2 linked regions of the Prosthecomicrobium sp. N25 genome follow. The protein of the gene in region 2 interacts with the protein of the main gene of each other region in a pairwise test. Links are inferred from orthologs where the notes say so. Each region holds a gene or a part of one and is shown on either strand. Other genes may lie near its edges.

The links.
Region 1: the proteins of gltA (region 2) and WBG79_RS27105 interact in binary tests that used the Escherichia coli proteins (3 or more experiments, as listed by UniProt). The link is inferred for Prosthecomicrobium sp. N25 from one-to-one orthologs.

What each region holds. Positions count from the first base shown.
Region 1 is NZ_JBBCAT010000007.1:22,102-25,349, forward strand. Bases 223-3,156 are described here. They hold WBG79_RS27105 (lipid kinase), read right to left. Parts: upstream 2,200-3,156; coding sequence 1,246-2,199; downstream 223-1,245. Other genes in these bases: WBG79_RS27095 (DUF3618 domain-containing protein), read left to right, coding at 223-341; WBG79_RS27100 (TrmH family RNA methyltransferase), read right to left, coding at 418-1,218; WBG79_RS27110 (exopolysaccharide biosynthesis protein), read right to left, coding at 2,196-2,873. Outside these bases: more of WBG79_RS27095, read left to right, coding at 1-222. UniProt on the Escherichia coli protein: In vitro phosphorylates phosphatidylglycerol but not diacylglycerol; the in vivo substrate is unknown.
Region 2 is NZ_JBBCAT010000001.1:3,044,696-3,047,803, reverse strand. The notes cover bases 11-2,804. They hold gltA (citrate synthase), read right to left. Parts: upstream 2,157-2,804; coding sequence 864-2,156; downstream 11-863. Other genes in these bases: gltX (glutamate--tRNA ligase), read right to left, coding at 2,391-2,804; lpxB (lipid-A-disaccharide synthase), read left to right, coding at 11-783. In the rest of the region: more of lpxB, read left to right, coding at 1-10; more of gltX, read right to left, coding at 2,805-3,108.

The sequences.
Region 1 (3,248 bases), on a different replicon or contig from region 2:
CGGGCCAGTCCGGCCAGCCGCGGACCGGATCCGGCACCGCCGGTTCCTCCTCGCCGACGTCCGGGAGCTCGGCCGGCCAGTACGGCCAGACGGGAGGAACGGGCGCGCCGCGGACCGGCACCACCAGCGCCTCCACGACGGGCTCCGCCTCGCCCGGCTCGTCGACCACGGGCTCCGGCCCGACCGGCTCCTCGGGCGCCGGCCCCTCCGGCGCGGGCACGTCCGGCGGCGTCACCTCGACGCCGAAGACCGGCACCCAGTCCGCCTCCGGCTCGACCGAGCTCGGCGACGACTGGCGCCCGAAGGTGAACAACCCGGGCAGCGGCTCGCGCAACACCTGACCGCGCCCGCGCGGCATCCGATAGGCAGCGGCCCCGCCCCTCGGCGGGGCCGTTTCCGTGAAAGCTCTCCACCCGTTCAGGCCCGCCGACGGGTCGCGTGATGCAGCACGATGCCGGACGTCGTCGCCACGTTGAGGCTGTCGAAGCCGCCCGCCATGGGGATGCGGAGCGTCGTCATCCGCGCCATCAGGTCCGGCGCGAGCCCGGGCCCTTCCGCTCCCAGGAACAGCGCCACACGGGCCGGCGGCCGCCAGTCGGCCACGTCGGTCTCCCCGCCCGGCGACAGCGCCGCAGCCCGGAAGCCCGCCGCCTCCACGAGCGCGAGCGGATCCTGCCCGCGCCCGAGCCGCGCCGTCGGCACCAGGAGCGCGCCGCCGACCGAGACCCGGATCGCCTTGCGGTAGAGCGGGTCGCAGCAGTCGGCGTCGACCAGGACCGCCGCCGCGCCGAAGGCCGCCGCGTTCCGGAAGATCCCGCCCATGTTGTCGTGGTTTGCGATCCCGCAGAGGACGAGCACGACCGCCGGCCCGGAGAGCCCGGCCAGGAGCGCGCCGCCCTCGTGCGTCGCCCGGCGCCGCCCCAGAGCCAGGATGCCCCGGTGCAGCGGGAAGCCCGCGATCCTCTCGAGCACCGGCTGGGGCGCGACATGCACCGGAACGCCGTCGAGAGCCTCCAGCACGTCCCGAAGTCCCGCCGCCCGGTTCTCGGCGATGAGCACCGACACCGGCTCGACCTCCGCGGCCCGCGCCAGCACCCGCAGGACGACCTCGCCCTCCGCCACGAAGAGCCCTTCGCGGCCGACCATGTCTCGCTCGCGGATGTCTCGGAAGGCGGCGATGCGCGGATCGTCAGGGTCGTCGATGCGGATCGGGGTCATGCCCCTCTGTAGCGCGGCCCGGCGCCGTCAGGAAACCCGGCTCGCCACGGCCGCCGCCGCGCCGAGCCCCGCCGTCGCGGGCTCGGCCGGGGTGAAGACCGTCACGGCCCCCGGATGCACCCGGAACCGGGCCGGCGTGAAGGTGACGAGCTCCCCGTCCGTGTTGATCGGCCGCGGCTTGCGGGTGCGGATCTCGAAGTTGGTGTCGCGCGCCGTGCGCACCTCGCTCCACAGCCCGTGCCGCCCGGCCCGGAAGCCGCGGGCGAGCAGGGCCAGCTTCCAGACGGCCGAGAATTCCAGGCTGTAGAGGTCGAGATGGTGGTCGTCGATGCGTGCCTCCTCGGCCACCGCGTTGCCGCCACCGTAGTAGCGCCCGTTGCCGACCGCGATCTGCAGCGTCTTCACCGTCTTCGACCCGTCCTGGTCGACGATCTCCGCCGTGAAGGGCCGCGCGCGAAGGAGCACCCGCGCCGCCGCGATCGCGTAGGAGAGCCGGCCCCAGCGCCGCTTGTGTTCGCGCGTCAGCGTTCCGGCGAGTTCCGCGCTGAGGCCGAGGCTCGCCACGTTGAAGAAGAGATGGCCGTTGACGTCGCCCACGTCGATGGCCCGCGCATGACCGCCCGCGATCACCGCGGCGGCGGCGGCGAGGTCAGTGGGCAGCCCGAGCGTGCGCGCGAGGTCGTTGGCCGTGCCGACCGGCAGGATGCCGAGCGGCAGCCCCGTTTCGACGAGCCCCTGGGCCGCGGCGTTGAGGGTGCCGTCGCCCCCCGCCGCGATCACCGCCTCGACGTCGCCCCGGCATTCCCGGATCACCGGGGTCACTTCCGTCGGCGAACGCGTGCGCACGGAGACGAGCTGCACGCCGGCCTCGTCGAGCCGCTCCAGGGCGTCCGTCAGCGGCCCGGCACCGCCCCGGCTCATCGGGTTGACGAGCAGCAGCGCCCGCCGCGGCCGGCGCGGATGTCCGGCCTGCAGGGTCATGACCGGAGCCACCCGAAGGCGAAGTCGAGGATCTCGGCGCCGGCGAAGACCAGCGCGGCCGTCCAGGCGAGCGCCAGGACGGTGAGGAGCGAGCCGATCACGATGGCGAGCCCGTCGCGCGCGATGAGCCCGAGCGCGAAGACCATGAGGGCGAGCGCCGGCATGAAGTTGCCGAGCGGGATCGGCAGGGTGATCGCGGCCCCGAGCGCGGCGAGCGGCAGGACCAGCACGATCCGCGCGGTCCGCCCGGACAGGGGCGTCCAGCGCCGCGGCTTCAGCCGGAGCTCCAGCCAGGCGAGCCAGGGCAGGACGCGGTCGAGGAAGCGCCGGAGCGTCGGCATCGGGATCTGCGCGCGGCGCATGAAGCCGGGCAGCCAGAGTCGGCGCGCGCCGGTCAGAAGTTGCAGCGACAGGAACACGATGACCGTGCCGAACACCATGCCGAGCGGGCCCGGGATGGGAATGAGCACGATCAGCGTGATGAGCAGGAGCGCCAGCCCGAAGCCGGCCTGGCCCATCCGGTCGACGATCTCGCCGAGGGGAATCCGGTCGCTCTCGAGCCCGTTGACGATGGCGGCGAGGCGGCCGGACGCCTGCGCGCGCGGCACCGCGACCGGGGGGAGTTCGGCGGCGGCGGAACGGGGGGTGAGATCGAGCGTCCGATCGGTATCCATGGATCCTGGAAATGCCTTTTCGTGGATGGATGCGCCCCGGCCGTACCGTTAGGAGATGGTCGTCCGGCCCGAGCTTTCAAGAGCCTGACCGCCGAGGCTCCTGCATGGGAACCCGCCCGGCCCGCCCCCGGTTCCTCACGCCGACAGTCGAGCCGACCCCGTCCAACCTGGAGAGCATTCTTGAAGATCCTGCTACCCGACGCCTCGGGGCTGATCGGCTCCGCCGCGCTCGCGAGGCTGCTCTCAGCCGGACATGCAGCCGTCCCGCTGTTGCGCCATGCCGCAGCCGCCCGCTCGGGGCCGAGGCGGCCTTCGCGGCGGTGCCCGGCATCCTGTGCTGTTGACCGCCTGCCCGGACCGTCCCTTTGCCCTTCC
Region 2 (3,108 bases):
GCCTTCTGCGACCGGCTCCTGGCCGTGCTGCCCTTCGAGCCGGAGGTGCACCGCATCCTCGGCGGGCCGCCGACCGTCTATGTCGGCCATCCGGCGCTCGAAAGCCTGGCCGGGATCCGGGCGGAGCGGTCTGGCGGGCAGGCCGAGGTCCCCGCCATTCGCCAACTCGTCGTGCTGCCCGGGAGCCGCCGCACGGAGGTCGGCCGCCTCATGCCCCTGTTCGGGGCGGTGATCGACCGGCTCCGCACCGAAGTCGGGCCGGTGGAGGCGACGCTTCCGGCCGTACCGCACCTGCTCGGCGAGATCGAGCGGCTGGCGGCCGCCTGGCCGGTTCGACCCCGGATCGTGACCGGTGAGGCCGCCAAGCGCGCGGCGTTCGGCGATGCGGAGGTGGCCCTGGCGGCTTCGGGAACGGTGACGCTGGAGCTGGCGCTCGCCCGCGTGCCGACGGTCGTCGCCTACCGGCTCGACTGGCTCGGCCGGCGCGCCAAGCGGCTGGTTCGTGTTCCCAAGGGCCTGGAGGGGGTGATCCGGGTGCGCTCGGTGGTGCTGCCGAACCTGATCGCCGGGGAGGCGGCGGTGCCGGAGTTCATCGACGAGGCGGCGACGCCGGCGGCCCTGGCGGGCGCCGTGGCCGAGCTCCTGCGGGGCGGCCCCGCACGGGACAGCCAGCTCGCGCTCTTCGACCGTCTCGACGACCTCATGCGCCTGCCGGACGGGCAGAAGCCCGCGGACGCGGCCGCGGCGGCCGTCCTTCAGGCCGCGCGCCGGCAACCCGGGTAGGGCAGGGTCCGCTGCGGGCCGGCGCCGGCACGAAAACGGGGGCGCCCCTGGCGCCCCCGGCAAGTCCGACCGCGAGGGGGTCAGCCCCGATTGTCGAGCGGCACGAAATCCCGCCGGGCGGCGCCGGTGTAGAGCTGGCGCGGCCGGCCGATCTTCTGGGACGGGTCCTCGATCATCTCCTTCCACTGCGCGATCCAGCCGACGGTGCGGGCGAGCGCGAAGAGGACGGTGAACATCGAGGTCGGGAAGCCCATCGCCTTCAGCGTGATGCCCGAATAGAAGTCGATGTTCGGATAAAGCTTCTTCTCGATGAAGTACTCGTCGTGAAGCGCGATCCGCTCGAGCTCCATGGCGACCTGCAGCAGCGGGTCGTCGGTGTGGCCCATGACCTTCAGCACGTCGTGGCAGGTGCGCTGCATGATCTTGGCGCGCGGGTCGTAGTTTTTGTAGACCCGGTGGCCGAAGCCCATCAAGCGGAACGGATCATTCTTGTCCTTGGCGCGGGCGACATAGTGCGGGATGCGGTCCGGCGTGCCGATCTCGGTCAGCATGTCGAGCGCCGCCTCGTTGGCGCCGCCATGGGCCGGGCCCCACAGGCAAGCGATGCCGGCGGCGATGCAGGCGAAGGGATTGGCGCCCGAGGAGCCGGCGAGCCGGACGGTCGAGGTGGACGCGTTCTGCTCGTGATCGGCGTGCAGGATGAAGATACGGTCGAGGGCCTTGGAGAGGACCGGGTCGACCTTGTACTCCTCGCAGGGAATGGCGAAGCACATGCGGAGGAAGTTGGACGTGTAGTCCAGGTCGTTCTTCGGATACATGAACGGCTGGCCGATCGAATACTTGAACGCCATGGCGGCGATCGTCGGCATCTTGGCGATCATGCGGATCGAGGCGACCATCCGCTGGTGCGGATCGGTGATGTCGAGGGAGTCGTGGTAGAAGGCCGAGAGCGCGCCGACGGTACCGACCATGACGGCCATCGGGTGGGCGTCGCGTCGGAAGCCGGTGAAGAACCGGCTCATCTGCTCGTGCACCATGGTGTGGTGCGTCACGCGCGAGACGAAGTCCGTCTTCTCGGCGTCGGTCGGGAGCTCGCCGTAGAGCAGCAGGTAGCAGGTCTCGAGGAAGTCGGTGTGCTCGGCCAGCTGCTCGATCGGATAGCCGCGGTAGAGCAGCACACCCTCGTCGCCGTCGATGTAGGTGATCTTCGACTCGCACGAGGCGGTCGAGGTGAAGCCGGGGTCGTAGGTGAACATCTTCGAGCCCCCGTAGAGCTTCGAGATGTCGATCACGCTCGGTCCTATGCTCCCGTCCTTCACGGGGAAGGTCAGGCTCTCGTTGCCGATCGAAAGTCGGGCGATCTTGTCGGTCATTCGGCTACCCCCGGAATGGTGGAGCGAGGAGGCATCGGTGTGGCGGCTCAAGGCGTTAGCATCACTCCCTAACCGCGACGATCAGCCGCGGAGGGGAATGCCGAAACCCGTCAGACGGACCCGTAGCCCATTTGCTGTGGCGCCACAAGCACGCCGAAGGGATGATGCGGTGCCGCAAGAAAAGCTAGCCCAAATCCTCGGCGGGCGCACTCGAATTGTGCGCTGCGGCAGGACTCAGTCGCGGACCTGCTCCCTGATGCGGGCAAGGCTCTCCTCGCGGCCGAGAACGGCCAGAACGTCGAAGATGCCCGGCGAGGTCGAGCGTCCGGTCAGCGCGGCGCGCAGCGGCTGCGCCGCCTTGCCGAGCTTCAGCCCCTCCGCCTCCGCGAAGGCGCGGACCGCGGCCTCCGTCGTCTCCACCGTCCAGGCGTTCAGGCCTTCCAGTCGCGCCGCGAGCCCGGCGAGCGTGCGCCGGCCAGCCTCGTCGAGGAGCGCCGTTGCCTTGTCGTCGAGCGCGAGCGGCCGGTCGGCGATGAGGAAGCGGGCGCCATCGAGAAGTTCCAGGAGCGTCCGGGCGCGCTCCTTCAGCCCCGGCATGGCGGCCCGGAACTGGCCGAGCCCCGGCTCCGACGCCAGGCGCGCGAACTCGGCGCCGTTCGGGATGTGGGGCAGGAGATCGAGCGCGAGGCGGACAAGTTCGTCGTCGTCGGTGCGCCGGATCCAGATGCCGTTCAGGTGTTCCAGCTTGGCGAAGTCGAAGCGGGCCGCGCCCTTGTTGATGTCCTTCGGGTCGAACCAGCCGACCGCCTCCGCGGTCGAGAAGATCTCGTCGTCGCCGTGGCTCCAGCCGAGGCGCGAAAGGTAGTTCCGCATGGCCTCCGGCAGGTAGCCCATGGCCCGGTAGGCGTCCACGCCGAGCGCGCCGTGGCGCTTGGAGAGCTTCGCGCCGTCC